3 regions of the Streptomyces sp. NPDC001889 genome follow, and region 1 is predicted to be linked to each of the others. Evidence: riboswitches for the same ligand, from Rfam matches in the RefSeq annotation. Region 1 holds a riboswitch; each other region holds the start of a gene.

Region 1 (7,064 bases):
CGAACTGCGTGCGGACGAGCCGCTCGACGCGCTCTGCCGGCGTGTGCAGCGGGACGCCGCCGAGCAGCGCGCCCACGGGTATGTGGGGCTCGGCGAGATCCAGCGGGAGGCCGGCGCGGGCGACCTCTTCGACACCATGATGATCTTCCACAACACGCCGAAGGGAACGGCCAGGGAGACCCTGGACCTCGGCGACGGCGTGACGATGTCGCCCGTCCTCATGGACAGCTACACCCACTACCCGCTGACGGTGGTCCCGTTCCTGCTCGACGGACGGCTGTACGTCAATGTGGACCATGTCGACGCCCTGCTCGGCGGCCTGGACGCGGGGCGGCTCGCCGAGCGGTTCCTGCGCCTGGTCCAGGAGATCGCCCGCGACCCCGGGCGCACCCACCTCGGCCTGGACGCCCTGCTGCCCCACGAGGCGGCGGAGCTGAGGGCCCTGTCCGGCGGGGACACCGCGCCGGCGGACGGCACCGCGCCGGCGGACGGCACCGCGCCGGCGGACGGCACCGCGCCGGCGGACGGCACCGGCCGGCCGGCCGGACCGGCCGACCACGGGGTGCACCGGCTCTTCGAGCGGGCCGCCGACCGGCACCCCCGGCGCACCGCCGTCGTCGACGCCGCCGGGGAACTCGACTACGGGACCCTGGACCGCTGGGCGAACACCGTCGCCCACCGGCTCCGCGCCCTCGGCGTCGGACCGGAGACCCGGGTCGCGGTCGCGCTGCCGCGGACACGCGCGTTCTTCGCGGCCCTGCTCGCCGTGCTGAAGGCCGGCGGCACCCTCGTACCGCTCGATCTCTCCGCGCCGAGGGAGCGCAACACCACCATCGCCGAACTGGCCGGCGCCCGGGTGCTCATCGCCGAGCCCGGGGACCAGGACTGGTGGCGGGGCGAGCGCTGCGCGACCGGTGAGGCCCCCGCCGCCGGCGACGACGGGGCCGGGACCCGCCGGCCGGCCGGCACCACCGCGGCCGACCAGGCGGTGCACACCGTCTTCACCTCCGGCTCCACCGGGGAGCCGAAGGGCGTCATCGCCACCCACCGGGGCCTGCTGGCCCTTCTGGAGGCGCACCGGCGGGAGATCTGGGCCCCCGTCACCGGCGACGGCGAGCGGGTGCTGCGGGTCGGCCACGGCTGGTCGTTCGCGTTCGACGCCAGCTGGCAGCCGCAGCTCGCCCTGCTCGGCGGCCACACCGTCGTCCTGCTCGACGAGGAGGACCAGCGCGACCCGTACCGGCTGGTGCGCAGGGTCCGGGACGACCGGGTGGACATGCTGGACACCTCGCCGTCCATGCTGGGCCGGCTCGCCGAGGCGGGACTGATCGAGGGCGACCGCTGCCCGCTGACCATCCTGGCCCTCGGCGGCGAGGACATACCCCGCAGCGCCTGGGATGTCCTGGCCGGGCTCAAGGGCACCCGGGTGCACAACTTCTACGGCCCGACCGAGATCACCGTGGAGGCCGTCAACGCGCTCGTGGTCGCCGGCGAGGAGCCGCAGATCGGCAGCGCGGCGCCCGGGTCGACGGCCCAGGTGCTCGGCCCGGACCTGCGGCCCGTGCCGGTCGGGGTCCGCGGGGAGCTGTACCTCGGCGGGCTCCAGGTGGCGCGCGGCTACCAGGCACGGCCCGCCCTCACCGCCGAACGGTTCGTCCCCGACCCGGTCACCGGGGAGCGGCTCTACCGCACCGGCGACGTGGTCCGGCGCAACGCGGCGGGCCGGCTGGTCTTCCTCGGCCGGGCCGACGACCAGGTGAAGATCCGCGGCTACCGGATCGAACTCGCCGAGATCGTGGCCGCGCTGGAGACCCGCTCCGATGTGGCCCGCGCGGTCGTGGTGGCCCAGCCGGGAGCGGGGGGACGCGTCCTGGTCGCCTATGTGGTCGCCACCGAGCAGGTGCGCTCCGCCGGCCGCCGGCTCGACCCGGTGGAACTGAGGGAGGACCTGGCCGGGCGCATTCCGCACTACATGGTGCCGGCCCGCTGGGTGGAGCTGGACGCCATCCCGCTGACCGTCAACGGCAAGGCGGATCTGCGCGCCCTGCCGCGCCCCACGGGGAGCGGGGAGTCCTCCGGCGCGTCCCGCCCGCCGGCGACCGCCGCGGAGGAGACGGTGCTCCGGGCGGCCCGCGCCCTGCTGGACGAGCCGCACCTCGGCGTCGACGACGACATGTTCCACCGGGGGATGGACAGCATCGCCACCATCACGCTCGTGGGCGAGCTGCGCCGCGCCGGGATGCACTGCACCCCCCGGACGATCGCCGTCCACCGCACCCCCGCCGAGGTCGCCCGCGCGATCGCCGGCGCGCCCGGTCCGTCCGGGGGCACGGCGGCCGGCGAGGAGGCCGGGGAGACCCGGGTGCGGACCCCCGCGCTGGAGTGGATGCGGCGCCTGGGCACCTACCGGCGCTTCGCCCAGTCACAGCTGATCTCGCTGCCCCGGGGCATCACCGATGCCGAGGCCCACCGGGTGGTGGAACGGGTGCGCGCCGCCCATCCGCAGCTCACCGCCCGCACCGTGCGCGAACCGGACGGCCGGCTCGCCCTGGTCCCGGCCGGGCCGGACGCGGTGCCCGCCGTGCTGGTCGTGGAGGAGTGTCCGCGGCTGACCCCCCGGGCGGTCCTGGAGAGCGCCCACCGCGTCTGGGAGCGGCTCGACCCGGACAACGGCGCGATGATGGTGGGCGCCCTCCTGCGGGAGACGGGGACCGGGACGGCCCGGCTCTTCCTCGCCGTGCACCACGCGGTGGTCGACATCGTCTCCTGGCACGTCCTGCTGGAGGACCTCGCCGCCGCCCACGCGTCCCCCGGCACCCCTCCGCTCGCCGAGGGCACCACCATGGCCCAGTGGTCCCGGGCGCTGGCCGCCCGGGCCGAAGGGCCCGAGCCGCGCGCCCAGCTGGACCACTGGCGCGCCGTGGCACGGGAGAGCGAGCGGGCGCCGAGCATCGCCCGCCGGACCGCCGACCCCGCGGTGCACACCCGGGGACGGCTGGTGTCGCACCGGGTGACGGCCGACGCCGCCACCACCGGCGCGCTGATCCGCTCCGCGCGCACCACACCCGAGAACGCGCTGCTCACGGCCGTGGCCCTGGCGGAGGCCGGCTGGCGGGCGCGTCACGGGCACCCGCCGGACAGCGGGGTCACCGTGGTCCGGGAGGGACACGGCAGACGGGACGACCTGGTCGGCCCTTTCCTCGAAGCCGCCGGCGGACCCGTGGACACCTCGCGGACCGTGGGCTGGTTCAACGTCTTCCACCCCGTCGCCCTCGACACGGGCACGGCCGGTCCCCGGCTCACCCCCCAGGGGGCGCTGGAGGACCGGGGGGCGGCGCTCGCCCTGCTGGAGAAGGTGGGCGGGGAGCTGGCGGCGGTGCCGCACGGCGGGTTCGACCACGGTCTGCTCGGCGAGCCGGCCGCGGCGCGTGCCGAGGTGTTCTTCAGCTATCTGGGCCGGCTCGACCAGGTCGTCGGCGACGACCCGGGCCGCCCGTGGACGCTGGTCGTCGACGACGCGGTGCGGGAGGTCTTCCCGCAGGACAGCGAACCGGACGCGGCCCAGCCGTATCCGCTGGAGCTGATCTGCGCCGTCCACCCCGGTCCCGGGGGCCCGGTGGTGGAGGCGCTCTGGCGGTACGACCCCGGTGTCTGCGACCCGGGGGACATCCAGGAACTGGCCGCCCTGTGGCTCACGGCGCTCACGGCGCTCGCCGCGGCGGTCGAGGGCAACGAGAGGACAGGCGCGTGACCCGGACCATCGAGATCGGTGGCATCACCCTCGCGTACGAGGAGTTCGGCGGCGGGGACCCGGTCGTCCTCGTCATGGGCGCCGGCTCGCCGGGCCGGGTGTGGCGCCCCCACCAGGTGCCCGCGCTGGTCGCGGCCGGGCTGCGCGTGATCGTCTTCGACCCCCGGGGCGTGGGCGGCAGCTCCCCCTGCCCCGAGGGCTTCACCCTGGACGACCTCACCGACGACCTGGCCGGCCTGGTCGAGAAGGTGGCCGGGGGACCCGCCCATGTGGTGGGCACCTCGCTCGGCGCCCGGACCGCCCAGCAACTGGCGCTGACCCGGCCCGACCTGGTCGACCGGCTGGCCCTGCTGGCGACCCGGGGCCGCACGGACGCGGCGCTCTCGGTCTTCTCGCAGGCCCAGATCGCCCTGCACGACCACCGCGTGGCCCTCCCCGAGGAGGTGCGGGCCGCGCTGGGCGCGCTGGCCAATCTCTCGCCCGCCAGCCTGCGGGACGAGATCGAGGCCGAGGACTGGCTCGCCATCCTCGCCATGGCACCGGCCACCCCGTCGGCCGGAGTCCGGGAGCAGTTCGTCGCCGCGCTCACCGGATTCCCGCCGAGCGTCTCCGCGTTCGCCGCCATCACCGCGCCGACCCTGGTGGTCTCCTTCGCCGACGACCGGCTCTCCCCGCCGCATCTGGGCCGGGAGATGGCCGACGCCATTCCGGGCGCCCGCTCGGAGACCGTGGCCGGCGCCGGGCACTTCGGCTATCTGGAGCGGCCCGCCGAGGTGAACCGGCTCCTGGTGGAGTTCCTCACCGGAGCCTGAGCCGGCCGGGAGGCGCCGGGGTCCCCGGACCGCCGCATCTCCGCCCCGCCGGACCGGGCCCTGTCCTCGCACACCGCGCCGGACAGGGCCCGGCCCATGAGCCGGGGGAGCCGCCCGTGTCCCATGTCACGGTCCGGGATGTGAGCGGTACTGTCCGAACCCGGACGATCCCTCTAGGCTGACGGACGCAGCTGGTTCGCCCTGCCCGCCAGGCAGGCGCGTCGCAAGAGGGAACCCGGTGGGAATCCGGGACTGCCCCGCAGCGGTGAGCGGGAACGACCGCCGTCATGAGCACTGGAGCCGGGAAACGGTTCTGGGAAGCGACGGCCAGTAGGTGTCCACCGGGAGACCGGCGGACGCGCCCGCGAGTCCGAAGACCTGCCCGCTGTCCGCGCACGGCCCCCGCCGGCGCGGCCATCCCGGTGACCTCGTGGGCGGGTCGGCGACCAGAGCAGGCGGACCGGCGCGCCCCGTGCGCGCCGTGGACCCGTCCGTTGTGGCACCCCCTTCGCGCTCTCGTCCCGTCCCGGGATTCAACGAGACATCTCGCGAAGGAGAGTTCCGTGACAGCGCAGTCCGCAGCCGCGGCAGCACGGGCCACCGTGTACGGCTACCCCCGCCAGGGACAGAACCGGGAACTGAAGAAGGCCATCGAGGGGTACTGGAAGGGCCGCGTCACCGCCGACGCCCTCCGGGAGACCGCGGCGGGCCTCCGCCGGACCAACTGGCGGCAGCTCGCCGACGCCGGTGTCCACGAGGTGCCGACCGGTGACTTCTCCTACTACGACCACATGCTGGACACCAGTGTCATGGTCGGCGCTGTTCCCGAGCGGCACCGCGACGCCGTCGCGGCGCACCCCCTCGACGGCTACTTCGCCATGGCGCGCGGCACCCAGGACGTCGCGCCCCTGGAGATGACCAAGTGGTTCGACACCAACTACCACTACCTGGTCCCCGAACTCGGCCCCGGCACCGTCTTCACCGCCGACTCCGCCAAGCAGGTGGCCGAGGTGAAGGAGGCCCTCGCCCTCGGCCACCGCCCCCGCCCGGTCCTCGTCGGACCGGTCACCTATCTCCTGCTGGCCAAGCCCGCCCCCGGGGTGGCGGCGGACTTCGACCCGCTGACCCTCCTCGACCGGCTGCTGCCGGTGTACGCCGAGGTCCTCGCCGACCTGCGCGCCGCCGGCGCCGAGTGGGCACAGCTCGACGAGCCCGCGCTGGTCCAGGACCGCACCCCGGCCGAGCTGAACGCCGCCGCCCGCGCCTACCGCGACCTCGGCGCGCTCGCCGACCGCCCCAGGCTGCTGGTCGCGTCCTACTTCGACCGCCTCGGCGAGGCGCTGCCCGTTCTCGCCAAGGCCCCCGTCGACGGCCTCGCCCTCGACTTCACCGAGCGCGCCGCCGGCAATCTCGCCGACCTCGCCGCCATCGGCGGACTGCGCGACAAGCGGCTGGTCGCCGGTGTCGTCAACGGCCGCAACATCTGGATCAACGACTACGAGAAGTCCCTGGCCACCCTCGGCACGCTCCTCGGCCTCGCCGACCGGGTCGACGTGGCCACCTCCTGCTCACTCCTCCACGTCCCGCTGGACGCCGCCGCCGAACGCGACATCGACCCGCAGATCGCCCGCTGGCTCGCCTTCGCGAAGCAGAAGACGGCCGAGATCGTCACCCTCGCGCGCGGCCTCTCCCAGGGCACCGGCGCCATCGCCGGCGAACTCAGCGCCAACCGGGCCGACCTGGCCTCCCGCGCCGGTTCCGCCCTCACCCACGACCCGGCGGTACGGGCCCGTACCGCCGCCGTCACCGACGCGGACGGCCGCCGCTCCCAGCCGTACCCCGAACGGACCGCCGCCCAGCGCGCCCGCCTCGGCCTGCCGCTGCTGCCCACCACCACCATCGGCTCGTTCCCGCAGACCGCCGAATTGCGCACCGCCCGCGCCGATCTGCGCGCCGGGCGCATCGACACCGCCGGCTACGAGGAGCGCATCAGGGACGAGATCCGCGATGTCCTCGCCTTCCAGGAGAAGGCCGGGATCGACGTGCTGGTGCACGGCGAGCCCGAGCGCAACGACATGGTGCAGTACTTCGCCGAGCAGCTCACCGGCTATCTGGCCACCCAGCACGGCTGGGTCCAGTCCTACGGCACCCGCTATGTCCGCCCGCCGGTCCTCGCCGGGGACATCTCCCGCCCCGACCCGATGACCGTCCGCTGGACCTCCTGGGCCCAGTCGCTCACCGAACGGCCCGTCAAGGGCATGCTCACCGGGCCGGTGACCATGCTCGCCTGGTCCTTCGTCCGCGACGACCAGCCGCTCGGCGACACCGCCCGGCAGGTCGCGCTCGCCCTGCGCGACGAGGTCGGCGACCTGGAGGCCGCGGGCACCTCCGTCATCCAGGTCGACGAGCCCGCCCTGCGCGAGACCCTCCCGCTGCGCGCCGCCGACCACGCCGGCTACCTCGCCTGGGCCACCGAGTCCTTCCGCCTCACGACCAGCGGC
Region 2 (7,064 bases), on a different contig from region 1:
GGGCCGTTGTCCGGTCCGCCGCCGGGACCGTTGCCGGGGTCGGGGTCGGGGTCGGGGTCCGGGTCGGGGTCGTCCTCGGCGGACTCCTCCAGGGTCCGGTCGAGCTTCTCCTCGTCCAGACCGGGCGCGTCGAAGGGGTTGCGCCGCCGCCGGTGGGGGAGGGCCAGCAGCGCGGCCTGCCGCACATCCTCGGCGAGGACCTCCGACCGCCCGGCCCACGCGGCCAGCGCGGTGGCGGTGCGCGCCATCACGATGTCGGCGCGCATCCCGTCCACCTCGAACGCCGCGCAGGTCGCCGCGATCTGCCGGAGCACACCATCGCCCAGCCGCACCCCGGGCAGCAGCTTCCGCGCCGCCAGAACGCGCTCCCGCAGCGCGCTCTCCTCGTCCGCCCAGCCGGCCGCGAAGGCCGCCGGGTCGTCGTCGTAGGCCAGCCGCCGCCGCACCACGTCGACCCGCTGGTCCGGCTCCCGGGAAGCGGCCACCTCCACCGTCAGACCGAACCGGTCCAGCAACTGCGGGCGCAGCTCGCCCTCCTCCGGGTTCATCGTGCCCACCAGCAGGAACCGCGCGGCGTGCCGCACCGACACCCCCTCGCGCTCCACATAGGAGGCCCCCATGGCGGCGGCGTCCAGCAGCACATCGACCAGGTGGTCGTGGAGGAGATTCACCTCGTCCACATAGAGGATGCCCCGGTGCGCGTCGGCCAGCAGACCCGGCTCGAAGGCCTTCACCCCCTCCGACAGGGCCCGTTCGATGTCGAGCGCGCCCACGAGCCGGTCCTCGGACGCGCCGATGGGCAGCTCCACCATCCGCGCCGGCCGCGCCGTGCCCCCGCCGGCCTCGTGCGGCCCGTCGGGGCAGACCGGATCGGGGGCGGCGGGATCGCAGGAGAACCGGCAGCCCGCCACCACCTCCACCTCCGGTATCAGCGCCGACAGGGCCCGTACGGCGGTGGACTTGGCGGTCCCCTTCTCGCCGCGCACCAGCACCCCGCCGACCCGCGGCGACACCGCGTTGAGCAGCAGCGCCAGCCGGAGGTCGTCCTGCCCTACGACGGCGGTGAAGGGGTAGGGCGTGCTCATGCGGTCTCCTCGGTCGGCTCTGACGGATACGACAGATACGGCGGGTGGGGCGCGTACGGTGACGGGCACGGGCGGGGTGGGGCGACCGGCCCTCCGGCGGCGGGCGGCACGGTGTTCATACGGGCGCTCCAGGTCGTCCGGGCGCTCGGACCGCTTCCCGGGCCGGGGGCTCGGGGGGCGCTCCGGGCGCGATGAAGGGAAGGCCGGCGGGCGCGCCCCGCTCGATCAGCCGCAGGAGGGCGTCCGTGTCCGCGTGTTCCTCGATGAGGTCGCCGAGCCGGTCGAGCTGCTCCTCGCGCAGCGCGCCGAACGACGTGTCCGGAGCGGGCACGAAGCGCCGGCCGGTGGCGCTCGCGACCCGGCTCAGGAACCGCCGCCGGAAGCCGTCGCTCTCCAGGGAGCCGTGCCAGTGGGTGCCCCACACCTCACCGACCCGGCAGCCGCTCAGAAAGGCCTCGCCGCCCAGCACCTCGGCGACGCCATGGTGGATCTCATACCCCTCCACCCGCTCGCCGAGCGCCGTGCCCGTCGGCCTCGCAAGGGTCTTCTCGGCCGCGAACCGCACCCGTACGGGCAGCAGCCCCAGACCGGTCACGGAACCCGCCCGCGACTCGACCTCGTCCTCGATGTGCTCACCGAGCAACTGGAAACCGCCGCAGATCCCCAGCACCGGACGGCCCTCGGCCGCCCTGCGCAGAAGCTCCCGCGCCAGCCCCCGCTCCCTCAGCCACTCCAACGCGCGGACCGTGCCCCGCGTTCCCGGCACGATCACCAGATCCGCGTCGGCCAACTCCTCGGGCCGGTCCGCGAATCGCACGATCACCCCCGGCTCGGCGGCCAGCGCGTCCACATCGGTGAAATTGGACATCAGCGGCACCGCGCACACCGCGACCCGCAGCACATCGGCCCCGACCGGCGGCGCCACCGCCGACTCGCGCACCGTCCCGCGCAGCGAGACCCGCAGCCCGTCCTCCTCGTCGATGCCCAGCCCGTGCGCGTACGGCAGCACCCCGTACGTCCGCCGCCCGGTGAGCCCGTGGAGCATGTCGAGACCCGGCTCCAGCAGCGACACATCGCCCCGGAACTTATTGACCAGATATCCCGCCACCAGCCGCTGGTCCTCGGCGCTCAGCAGCGCCGTCGTACCGAAGAAGGAGGCGAAGACCCCGCCCCGGTCGATGTCCCCGACGACCAGCACCGGAAGCCGGGCGGCGCGGGCGATGCCCATGTTCACGATGTCGGTGCGCCGCAGATTGATCTCGGCCGGGCTGCCCGCCCCCTCGCAGATCACCGCGTCGTAGCTGCCCCGCAGCTCCTCCAGGCACTCCATGACCGGCCCGAACAGCGCTTCCTGCCGCCCCCCGTGGTAGCCGCGCGCGCTCAGCTCGCCCACCGGCCTGCCCATCAGCACCACCTGGCTGCTGCGGTCGCCGCCGGGCTTGAGCAGCACCGGGTTCATCAGCGCGGTCGGCTCGACCCGGGCCGCCTGCGCCTGCATCGCCTGCGCCCGGCCGATCTCCGCGCCCTCGCGGGTCACAAACGAGTTGAGCGACATGTTCTGCCCCTTGAAGGGGGCCACCTTCACGCCCTGGCGCACAAGCCAGCGGCAGATGCCCGCCGTGACCACGCTCTTGCCCGCGTCGGACGTCGTCCCGGCGACGAGCAGGCCGCCTCCGGTGCGCCTTCCCGTGCTCATCCGTCTCCTCCCGCTCGCGGCGCCGGTGCGCCGGACCCCCGCTGAATCCCCGTCACGGCCCGCCGCAGCAACGGCCGTGCCACCACGCTCGTGGCGAGCGCCAGCAGCCCCACCCGGCGCGACAGCCGCACCGCCCGTTCGATGTCGGCGACCTCCACGGGCCGCCCCGCGCCATGGAGCACGGGCCGGTGCTCGACCCGGCCGCCGTAGGACAGGGTGCCGCCGATACGCACCCCGAGCGCCCCCGCGAACGCGGCCTCCACCGGGCCCGCGTTGGGGCTGGGGTGCCGGTGCGCGTCCTGGCGCCACGCCCGGACGGCTCCCCGCGCGTCCCCGCCCGCGAGCACGGCGAGCCCGGCCGTCAGCCGGGCCCCCGGCCAGCCGGCCAGATCGTCCAGCCGCGCCGACGCCCAGCCGAACCGCCGGTGGCGCGGGGAGCGGTGCCCCACCATCGCGTCCAGGGTGTTGACCGCGCGGAACCCCACCAGGCCCGGCACCCCCGCCACCGCCCCCCACACCAGGGCGCCGACGACCGCGTCGGAGGTGTTCTCGGCCACGGACTCCACCACGGCCCGGGCGATCTGGCCCTCGTCCAGGAACTGCGGATCGCGCCCGCACAGATGCGGCAGCCGCGCGCGGGCCCGCTCCACGTCGCCGGCCGCGAGCGCGGCACCGATGGTCCTGGCCTCCCGGCCCAGCGAGGTGCCGCCCACGACGGTCCAGGTGGCGGCGGCGGTCAGGGCGAGGGAGAGCGCGGGCGCCCCCCGGGTGCCGCGCGCGAGGAGGTGCGCGGCCGCGGCGGCGCCTCCGGCGCACACGGCGGTGTGCAGAGCGCCCCACCCCCGGTGGTCGCGCCAGAGAACCCGCTCCACCGCGCCCGCGGCCCGTCCGAACGCGGCGACGGGATGGCCCCGGCGGGGATCGCCGAGCAGCAGGTCACCGAGGAGGCCGGCCCCGGCGCCGTACGCGAAAACGCGGTCGGCACGGTTCAGTACACGGTCGGCACGCATCGATTCAGGCCGGGGTTCCGCTCCGGACCGGCCGGGGCGGGCAGATCCTTCTCGGAGTCGGGGCAGGGTCGTGGCCGCGGCCGGGCATGGCGATATGTCCTCACTCAGGGTGTCCGCGCCCTGGTTCGACGTGATCGGCGGCGAGAGTTCCTGGCTCCCGGGACTCCTCCCGGTGACAGTGGCGGGACCGCGCCGGATTCGCACCGGCTTCCTCTGCTGCCGCCGTAATGGCCCCGGCAGTCCACCACGCTGTGAGAACAGCCGTCAACCTGCCGTTGACCTGCGAAGGGGCACTGTGCTGAGCCCCACACCCGGGGAGCGCCGCGCTGCTCGTCCCGGACCCGGGACGGCAGACGGCCGGGCCGGTCGTCCCTGAGGATGACCGGCCCGGCCGTCTGCCGTCGATGAGCGCGGAGAGCCCGGACCGCGCGCGGTCCGGGCCCGCCGTCAGGTGACGATCAGATAGATCCCGTAGGTGATGGCCGCCACGCAGAGCGCGAAGCAGGTGTACGCACCGGTGCGCGCCAGCGCCACGGAGCCGCCGCCGCCGGAGGCCGTCGCCTGCTTGCTCATGCCGATGATGCCGAGGGTGAACAGGCCCACCAGAACGACGGTGGCCACGAGGCTCACACCGAAAACGGAGCCGAGAGCTGCCCAGTCGATTTTCATGCTGATCTGTCCTTACACCGCGGCCGGGCTGGCCGGGCCGGATTCGGGGGCGGCGGCCGGGGAGGCCGCGATGGTGGTCTTGAGGCCGTCCTGCGCCGGGGTGCCGGCCGGGGGCACGGTGACGGCGGCCATGGCGTTGGTCACCACACCGGCCTCGCCGGTCTCGCTGTCCACATCGGCGCCGGTGTCGTTGACGTTGGTGTGGTCGATGACCTGGCGGCGGGAGTAGAGCCAGATCGCGGCCGAGGAGGCGACCAGGAAGACCGCGACCACGGCGACACCCCAGTCGCCCTGCTTGGTCACGTACTCCGAGAGGGCGGCGACCAGACCGGCGGCGGGCAGGGTCAGACCCCAGGCCACGAACATCCGGGTGGCGGTGGACCAGCGGACCACACCGCCCTTGCGGCCGAGGCCCGCACCCATCACGGCGCCGGAGCACGAGTGCGTGGTGGAGAGCGAGAAGCCCAGGTTGGAGGAGGCGAGGATGACGCTGGCCGCGCTGGACTGGGCGGCGAAGCCCTGCTGGGGCTGGAGGTCGGTCAGGCCCTTGCCCATGGTCCGGATGATGCGCCAGCCGCCGAGGTAGGTGCCGAGGGCGATGGCCACACCGGCGGAGACGATGACCCACATGGGGGGGTTGGAGCCGGGGTTGAGGATGCCGCCGGTCACCAGGGCCAGCGTGATGATGCCCATCGTCTTCTGGGCGTCATTGGTGCCGTGCGCCAGCGAGACCAGGCCCGCCGAGGCGATCTGGCCCACCCGGTAGCCCTTCGCGGTGGACTTCGGGTCGGCGTTCTGGCCGAGCTTGTACGTCAGCCTGGAGGCGAGGTACGCGCCGATACCGGCGACCAGCGGAGCCGCGATGGCCGGGATCAGCACCTTGGTGACGACGGTGCCGCCGTTGACGCCGCTGAACCCGACCGACGCGATGGTGGCGCCGATCAGACCGCCCATGAGGGCGTGCGAGGAACTGGACGGCAGGCCGACCAGCCACGTCAGGAGATTCCAGAGGATGGCGCCGACGAGCGCCGCGAAGATCACTTCTGGTGTTATGCCTGCCTCGTTGACGATGCCGCTGGAGATCGTCTTGGCGACCTCCACCGACAGGAACGCGCCGACGAGGTTGAGCACGGCGGACATCGCCACCGCGGACTTGGGCTTCATGGCGCCGGTCGAGATGGTCGTCGCCATCGCGTTGGCCGTGTCGTGGAAACCGTTCGTGAAATCGAACACGAGAGCCGTCACGATCACAATCGCGAGCAGCAGCGTGATGTGTTCCATTTACCCAGGCAATCTATGGACGTCAGTGGCCCGGTGAACGTAAGTAACCTGAGTGAACGGAAGGTGAACTGGGACCGGCATCGGGGTGTCCCCAAGTGAGGTTTTTGGCTCCGGTTTCGGTCTGCAGGGGCTGGATGGGCTTCTGGGGCCGGGGACACGTCCCGCGAAGTGGCTTTCATCACCCTTTTGGATAATCTGACTGATCCTCCCCTCCGTCCCCCGGCGGTGGCCCTCTGTAATCGGAGAGCGCCGCCTGACAGGATCGCCGCATGACCGAACAGGTGTCGCAGAAAGCGATCGACGAGGCGTGGCGGAACGTCGTGGCCACCGCCCGCAGAACGGCCGCGGAAGGTCTGGTGGTGGGGACGTCGGGCAATGTCTCCGCCCGGGTCGGAGAGCTCGTCCTCGTCACTCCCAGCGGTGTCCCCTACGACCGTCTCACCCCCGGGGACGCCATAGCCGTCGACCTCGGCGGACAGCAGGTTCTCGGCCATCTCCGGCCCACCAGCGAGCTGCCGCTCCATCTGGAGGTCTACCGGCACACCGACGCCCGCGCCGTGGTCCACACCCACGCCGTCCACGCCACGGCCGTCTCCACCCTCGTACCGGAGCTGCCACCGGTCCACTACATGGCCGCCGCGCTCGGCGGACCCGTCCGGGTCGCCCCGTACGCCCTCTACGGCACCGAGGCCCTGGCCCGGAACATGCTCGCCGCCCTCGACGGGCGCACCGCCTGTCTGCTGCGCAACCACGGGACCGTCGCCCACGGACAGAGCCTGGACCAGGCGTACGACCGCACCGCCCAGCTGGAGTGGATGTGCCGGCTCTGGCTGACCGCGGCCGCCGTGCCCGGCCACACCCCCTCCCTGCTCACCGCCGCCGAGCTGGAGGAGGCCGCCGAACAGTTCCGGGGGTACGGCCAGCGGCGCTGACGTGCTCCCCGCCCCTGTCCCGGCCCCCCGGGCCCTGCCCGCCGGCCCCCGCCGGCCCCGCCCCCGCACGGCCCCGGACACGGGCGGGGGCCGTCCGCTGGCAGCACCCCACCACCGCGCCGACACTGGAACGGTGCGCCCGGCTACAGCGGCGGCAACGGCCGTCACCTCCCTGATCGGCGTCGGCACGGCCGCGTTCCTGGCCGGCCGCTACGCGAGCGACGCGGTGCTCAGACCCGCCCCCGGGCGGCCCCTTCCGGGGGAGCGGCGGCTCACCGTCCACTCCACCGGCGCGGGCCGGGTGACGCTCACCCGCAGCCTCTCATCGCGCCGCCCCGGCACCTACGGACTCGACGGGCCCGGCGGCGTCCACGCCATCGTCGGCCCCGTG
Region 3 (7,064 bases), on a different contig from region 1:
CGGATAGCCCACCGTGTGCGGGAGGTGTACAAAGAAGACATGGCCGAACGTTACGGTCGCCCACGCTCGGTTCTGCGGATGCGGACTGTTGCCGGGCAGGTCTTTCTCCTCCAAGTGGCGATCGTGCTGTTGCTCGTCGGCGCGAGCATCGTCGCGCTCGTCCTCCAGTCGCACGCGGACACCGAGCGGGAGGCCGTCAACCGGTCGGTCGCGGTGGCCCGGACCTTCGCCGACTCCCCCGGGATGGACGCGGCGCTCAAGAGCCGCGACCCCACGGCGATCCTCCAGCCGAGCGCCGAGGACGCCCGCAAGGACTCCCATGTCGACTTCATCGTGGTGATGAACACCGACGGCATCCGCTACACCAGCCCGCTGCCGAACGAGATCGGGGAGAAGTTCGTCGGTGACATCGGGCCGGCGCTCGCCGGACAGGAGGCCACCCAGCGGGTGCCCAGCGGGCTCGGACCGCTCGTCCAGGCCGTCGTCCCGGTCTTCGACCGCGGTGGCACGGTGATCGGGGTGGTCTCGTCCGGGGTGACCCTGGAGCGGGTCAGCGGGGCCGTCGAGGACCAGTTCCCGCTGCTGTTCGGCGCCGCGGCCGTGGTGCTGCTGGTCACCACCGGCGGTACGGCGCTGGTCACCCGGCGGCTGCGGCGGCAGACCCATGGGCTCGGTCCGGAGGAGATGACCCGGATGTACGAGCACCACGACGCGGTGCTGCACGCCGTCCGGGAGGGGGTGCTGATCGTCGGCGGCGACGGGCGGCTGCTGCTCGCCAACGACGAGGCGCGCCGGCTGCTGAAGCTCCCGGCCAGGGTGGAGGGCAGGCTCGTCGGCGATCTGGGGCTCGACCCGGCGACCGCCCGGCTGCTGGCGTCGGGCCATCCCGCCACCGACGAGGTGCACCAGGTGGGCGACCGGCTGCTGGCCGTGAACCAGCGCCCCACCAGCCGGGACGGCAGCAGGCTCGGCAGTGTGGCGACCTTCCGGGACACCACCGAACTCCAGGCCGTCAGCGGACGGGCGGAAGTCGCGCAGGGGCGGCTGAAGCTGCTGTACGACGCCGGTACGGAGATCGGCACCACCCTGGACGTGGTGCGCACCTGCGAGGAGGTGGTGGAGTTCGCCGTCGGCCGGTTCTGCGACTACGCCACGGTCGACCTGGTGGAGTCGGTGCTGCGCGGCGAGGAGCCGACGGCGACGGGCGCGGGCGCGGACATGCGGCGGATCGCCGCCGCCGGGACCGGCGACGCGACCGCCCACTTCCGTCTCGGCACCACGATCCGCTATCTCCGCAGCACCCGGATGGGCGCGGGGCTCAACCAGGGCGAGGCGATCCTCGAACAGGACCTGGGCGCGTTCTCCGGGTGGGAGCAGCAGGCGCAGGGGCGGGCGGAGAAGCTGGTGGAGGCGGGTTTCCACTCGATGATCGCGGTACCGCTGCGGGCGCGCGGGGCGATCCTGGGGGTGGCCATCTTCTGGCGCTCCGAGACGTCCGAGGCGTTCGAGGAGGAGGACAGGTCCCTCGCCGAGGAGCTGGTGGCCCGCGCGGCGGTGAGCGTGGACAACGCCCGCCGCTACGACCGTGAGCACACCATGGCGGTGACGCTTCAGCGGAGTCTGCTGCCGCGCGGGGTGCCGGAGCAGACCGCCCTGGATGTCGCCTACCGCTACCGGCCCGCGCAGGCGGGGCTCGGCGGGGCCGGCGGGGTGGGCGGCGACTGGTTCGACATCATTCCGCTGCCGGGCGCGCGGGTGGCGCTGGTCGTGGGCGATGTGGTGGGGCACGGGCTGCACGCCGCAGCCACCATGGGCCGGCTCCGCACGGCGGTGCACAACTTCTCCACCCTCGATCTGCCGCCCGACGAACTGCTGTGGCACCTCGACGAGCTGGTGGCCCGGATCGACGCGGAGGAGACGGCGGGCGGGGAGTCCCAGGTCACGGGGGCGACCTGTCTGTACGCCATTTACGACCCGGCGTCCGGGCGCTGCACGGTCGCCCGGGCGGGGCACCACCAGCCGCTGGTGCTGCGCCCGGACGGCACGGCCGTCTTCGCCGATGTGCCCGGCGGGCCGCCGCTGGGCCTCGGCGGGCTGCCGTTCGAGACGCTGGAGCTGGAGCTGCCGGAGAACAGCAGTCTGGTGCTGTACACCGACGGTCTGGTGGAGGACCGGGAGCGCGACATAGACGAGGGGCTCGCGCTGCTGCGGGAGACCGTGGCGGGGCATCCGGAGCGCACCCCCGACGAGACCTGCGAGGCCGTGCTCGCCGCGCTGCTGCCCGAGCGTCCGCGCGACGACATCGCGCTGCTGGTGGGCCGTACCCGGGTGCTGGGCACGGCGGAGGTGGCGGAGTGGGAGGTGGCGTCGGACCCGTCGGCGGTGGGCGAGGTGCGGAACGCGGTCACCCATAAGCTCGGTGAATGGGATCTGGGAGAAGAGGCGTTCACGACCGAGCTGATCCTCAGCGAGCTGGTCACCAACGCGATCCGCTACGCGATCGGGCCGATCCGGGTGCGGCTGATCCGCGACCGGACGCTGATCTGCGAGGTGTCGGACCACAGCAGCACCTCGCCGCATCTGCGGCAGGCGGCGAGCACCGACGAGGGCGGGCGGGGGCTGTTCCTGGTGGCGCAGTTCGCGGACCGGTGGGGGACGCGCTACACCCCGGACGGGAAGGTGATCTGGACGGAGCAGCCGATCCCGGGGCACGAGGAGTGAGCCTGTGGATCGGGGGGCCGCCCGGCGCGGGGAAGACGACGGTGGCCAGGCTGCTGGCCCGGCGGCACGGTCTGCGCTGGTACGGCGCCGACGCGCACACCTGGAAGCACCGGGACCGGGCCATCGCGGCGGGGCACCGGGCGGCGATCCGCTGGGAGGCGCTTCCCCGGGAGGAGCGGTGGTCGGCGCCGGAGGAGGAGTTGCTCGCGATGTCGCTGCACCACGAGCGCGGCGCGATGATCGCGGAGGATGTGCGGGCGCTGCCGCCGTCGCCGCCGACGGTGGTGGAGGGCACCCCCGTGACCCCCCGGTTCGCCGGACCCCGCGCCCTGTGGCTGCTGCCCACCCCTGAGGTCCAGCGCCGCCGCCTCGCGGAACGCGGCCTGGAGCCGGGCCCGCTGGCGCTCTACCGGCATCTGGTGCGGGTGATCGAGGCGGAGGTGGAGGAGTACGGGGGCGCGGTGCTGCGGGTGGACGGGGAGCGGGGGGTGGCCGAGACCCTGGCGGAGGTGGAGGGGTTCTTCGCGGGGGAGTTGTCGGGGGTGCGGACGGCGGAGGGGCGGCGGGGGTTGTTGCGGTACGCGAACGGGGTGGTGGCGGAGCAGTACCGGGGGTTCCTGGGGCGGGCGTGGGCGCCCCGGGCGGGCCTGGTGGCCCGTTTCGCCTGCGAGTGCGCCTCCCCTGTGTGCGAGGAGGACGTCCCCCTCGACCCCCTGGCCTACCCCCCACCCCTCCCCCTCCTGGCCCACGGCCACGCCGCACCCCCCAACGCTTCCGCCGTCTGAGGCACCCCCCTCAGCCCCACTGGCGTTTGAGCCGCACACCCCAACCCCTCCGGCGATTGAGGAGCACCACCCAGCCCCACCGGTGACTGAGCAGCACCACCCAGCCCCTCCGGCGGCTGAGCCGCACCCCCAGCCCCACCGGTGACTGAGCAGCACCACCCAGCCCCGCCGGTGACTGAGCAGCACCACCCAGCCCCGCCGGCGATTGAGGCGCGGGGGTCCGGGGGCCGGCCCCCGACCGTGGCCCGCACAGTGCGGGCACCTGTGGACCAGGGTCCGTCCTCAAACGCCGGACGGGCTGGATCTCTCAGCCCCTCCGGCGGCTGAGGCAGCACACCCCAGCCCCTCCGGCGATTGAGGAGCGGGGGTTCGGGGGCCGGCCCCCGACCGTGGCCCGCGGGGTGCGGGCACCCTGTCGCACAGGGTCCGTCCTCAAACTCCCCCGGAGCTGCCTCCGGGAGGTGCCCCCAGACGGGCTGGGTTTGCTCGGGCTACCGTGGCGCGGGGGCCGGTATCACGGGTGGGTGGTGGGGGTTTGACTCTCACATCGGTGTGAGGGTTTAGCGTCGGGGCACGGGCAACCGCCCGCTCACCACGGGAGTGACCCCCATGCCCCCTTCTGTCGTCCACCTCAACGGCCACCCCACCACCACCCCCGCCCTCTCCCCCCTCGCCTTCGCCGGCCACGCCCACTTCACCGCCATGCAGGTCCGCGACGGCGGCGTCCGCGGGCTCGATCTGCATCTGGAGCGGCTGCGCGCCGCCTCCGTCGTGCTGTTCGGGCGGGCGCTCCCCGAGGAGCGGGTGCGCTCCCGTCTCCGGGCCGCGGTGGCCGCGGCCGGACCCGGCGATCTCTCGCTGACCGCCACGGTGTTCTCCCCGGCAGGCGAGTTCACGGTCGCCGGGCCCGAGGTGGAACCCGGGGTACTGGTCCGTACCGCACCCCCCTCCTCGGGCCCGGCCGGCCCGCTCACCCTCACCACCGTCGAGCACGAGCGCTTCCTCCCGGCGGTGAAGCACGTCGGCGAGGTCGCCAAGACCCATCTCCTGCGGCAGGCCGCCGCGGAGGGCTTCGACGACGCCGCCTTCGTCGACCGCCGCGGCCGGCTCAGCGAGGCCACCATCTGGAACCTCGCCTTCTGGGACGGCACCGCCGTGGTGTGGCCCCGCGCCGAGATCCTGACCGGGACCACCATGGGCATCCTCCGGCGGCAACTGGCCCACCTCGGCGTCCCCCAGCAGGTGCGGGACGTCACCCCCGCCGATCTGCCGGGGCTGTCGGGGGCGGTGGTGATGAACTCCTGGACCCCGGGCGTGGCGGTGCGCCGGATCGGCTCGGCGGCACTGCCCGCCGCGCCGGACTTCCTGGAGGTGCTCCACCGCGCCCACGGCGCCGAACCCCTCACGGCTCTCTGAGGAGCCGGGTGCCGCAGCGCAGATTCCAGCGCCCGGCCCGGGAGCTGAGTTCGGTGAGCGTCAGCGGCGCGATGTCCAGCCGCCAGAAGACGGGCAGCGGCAGGCCGAGCGCGTGGACCAGCGCGGCGCGCGCCACCGCCGGGTCCACCACCGCGACGAGCCGGCCGGTATCCGGGGGCAGCGCGTCCAGCCAGCCCCCGACCCGGGCGCACAGCGCGGTCAGCGCCTCCCCTCCGTGGGGCGCGGCCGACGGGTCGGTGAGCCAGTGCCCCACCGCGTCCGGCTCGTCCCGGCTCACCTCCGCGAGGCTCCGGCCGCGCCAGTGGCCCATGTCCCACTCGCCCAGCTCCGGCGCCTCCCGGGCGGCGAGCCCGAGCGCCCGGGCCGTCAGCCGGCAGCGCGGCGACGGCCCGGACACCGCCCGGTCCGCCCTCGGCAGCCCTCCGGCCGCCGCCCGCGCGCTCACCAGACCGGCCTCGTCCGGCGGTTCGCCCGCCTCGAAGCGGGCCTCGCGGAGGGCCTCCGTCGCCACCGGCGCGACCATCATCATCCGTACCGTCATTTCCGGCCACCCCGCGCCGTAGCGGTGCCCGCCCGCAAGCGGTACGGTCGCGTGGACATGACGAGAGTGTGATGGAAGTCCGGTGGGAATCCGGCACGGTCGCGCCACTGTGTACCCGCACCGACGCGGGAAGTCAGACCCCGCGCCCTCGTCTGCGGCACCAGGCACCACGACCGGGACGCGTGCTCCCTCAGGAGGTTCTGCCATGGCTCAATCCGCTGTGCCCGCCCCCACCGCCACACCGGCGGTCACCCCCGTCTCCTGGAAGGAACTCGCCCCCTGGGCGGCCTTCGTCGGCATCCTCATGCTGATCCTCCTCTACTTCGTCGGCGCCGAGCAGGGCGCCACCGCCCTCGTCTCCGGCGAGGGTGTCCATGAATGGGTCCACGACGGACGCCATCTGCTCGGCTTCCCCTGCCACTGAGGGCGGCCTGCGATGAACTCCATATCCGTACGGGCCCTGCTGGTACGGGGCATGCTCGCGGGCCTGATCGCGGGGGCGGTGGCCCTGGTGGTGGCGTACTTCCTCGGTGAGGGGCCGGTGGACGCGGCGATCGCGTTCGAGGAGAGCCACAGCCATGGGCACGGCGGCGAGGAACTCGTCAGCCGGGCCGTGCAGTCCACGGCCGGTCTCGCGACCGGTGTGCTGGTCTTCGGGGTCGCGGTCGGCGGTATCGCCGCGCTCGCCCACTGCGCCGCCATCGGCCGCGCCGGGAGCTTCGGCCCCCGGGCCACCGCCGCGTTCGTCGCCCTCGGCGGGCTGCTGACGCTGTATGTGGTGCCGTTCCTGAAGTACCCGCCGAACCCGCCGGCGGTGGGCGACCCGGGCACCATCGGGGAGCGGACGGCGGTGTACTTCCTGATGGTGGTGGTCAGTGTGCTGCTGGGGCTCGCGGCGCTGATCACCGGGAGGCGTCTCGCGCCCCGGCTGGGCAACTGGAACGCGACGGTGGCGGCGGTGGCGGGGTTCGTGGCCGCCACCGGACTGGCGTTCGCGTTCCTGCCCTCGTACAACGAGGTACCCAAGGACTTCCCGGCCGCAGTGGTCTGGGAGTTCCGGCTGGCGACACTGGCGATCCAGGTGACGCTGTGGGCGGTGTTCGGTCTGGTCTTCGGCCATCTGGCCGAACGGCTGCTCACCCCCGGGGCGCGCTCCGGGGCCCGCCGGACGGCGGCCACGGCGCGCTGACCACCGTACGGACACCGGCGGAGCCCCCGCCGGTGTCCGATTCCTTCAAGACCGGCGGCGCGGGGCCCGCCTACGGTGGGGGCATGACTCCGCGCTTCGACTCGATCGGCATCGTCGCCTCCGACATGGCCGCGTCTCTCGCCTTCTACCGCCGGCTCGGCCTGGACGTCCCCTCCGGCGCCGACTCCGCCCCGCACGCCGAGGCCACGCTCCCCAGTGGGGTGCGGGTGCTCTGGGACACCGAGGAGACCATCCGCTCCTTCGACCCCGGGTGGACCCGGCCCACCGGGGGCGAGCGGCTGGGGCTCGCCTTCCGCTGCGACACCGCCGCCGAGGTGGACTCCGTCCACGCGGAGCTGGTCGCCGCGGGGTACCGGAGCCATCTCGAACC

What was found. A riboswitch is a leader RNA that binds a small molecule or an ion and turns the genes downstream of it on or off. The one in region 1 is predicted to bind cobalamin.
Region 2: linked by a shared signal. The riboswitch ahead of ACWCRA_RS30820 (cobalamin biosynthesis protein) and the one ahead of metE (5-methyltetrahydropteroyltriglutamate--homocysteine S-methyltransferase) in region 1 are both predicted to bind cobalamin.
Region 3: linked by a shared signal. The riboswitch ahead of ACWCRA_RS00290 (CbtB domain-containing protein) and the one ahead of metE (5-methyltetrahydropteroyltriglutamate--homocysteine S-methyltransferase) in region 1 are both predicted to bind cobalamin.

Annotation. Positions count from the first base shown of each region.
Region 1 covers NZ_JBSFER010000002.1:223,803-230,866, forward strand. Annotated here, with positions in the region: gene ACWCRA_RS02800 (non-ribosomal peptide synthetase) at 1-3,751, shown strand, start outside; gene ACWCRA_RS02805 (alpha/beta fold hydrolase) at 3,748-4,563, shown strand; cobalamin riboswitch at 4,739-4,963, shown strand; gene metE (5-methyltetrahydropteroyltriglutamate--homocysteine S-methyltransferase) at 5,127-7,064, shown strand, end outside.
Region 2 covers NZ_JBSFER010000031.1:51,120-58,183, reverse strand. Annotated here, with positions in the region: gene ACWCRA_RS30830 (putative cobaltochelatase) at 1-1,085, opposite strand, end outside; gene ACWCRA_RS30825 (cobyric acid synthase) at 1,201-2,781, opposite strand; gene ACWCRA_RS30820 (cobalamin biosynthesis protein) at 2,778-3,791, opposite strand; cobalamin riboswitch at 3,914-4,052, opposite strand; gene ACWCRA_RS30815 (hypothetical protein) at 4,239-4,460, opposite strand; gene ACWCRA_RS30810 (inorganic phosphate transporter) at 4,473-5,741, opposite strand; gene ACWCRA_RS30805 (class II aldolase/adducin family protein) at 6,011-6,673, shown strand; gene ACWCRA_RS30800 (alpha/beta hydrolase) at 6,807-7,064, shown strand, end outside.
Region 3 covers NZ_JBSFER010000001.1:74,138-81,201, forward strand. Annotated here, with positions in the region: gene ACWCRA_RS00270 (SpoIIE family protein phosphatase) at 40-2,721, shown strand; gene ACWCRA_RS00275 (hypothetical protein) at 2,763-3,506, shown strand; gene ACWCRA_RS00280 (aminotransferase class IV family protein) at 4,116-4,922, shown strand; gene ACWCRA_RS00285 (histidine phosphatase family protein) at 4,909-5,484, opposite strand; adenosylcobalamin (AdoCbl) riboswitch at 5,544-5,637, shown strand; gene ACWCRA_RS00290 (CbtB domain-containing protein) at 5,690-5,908, shown strand; gene ACWCRA_RS00295 (CbtA family protein) at 5,921-6,673, shown strand; gene ACWCRA_RS00300 (VOC family protein) at 6,757-7,064, shown strand, end outside.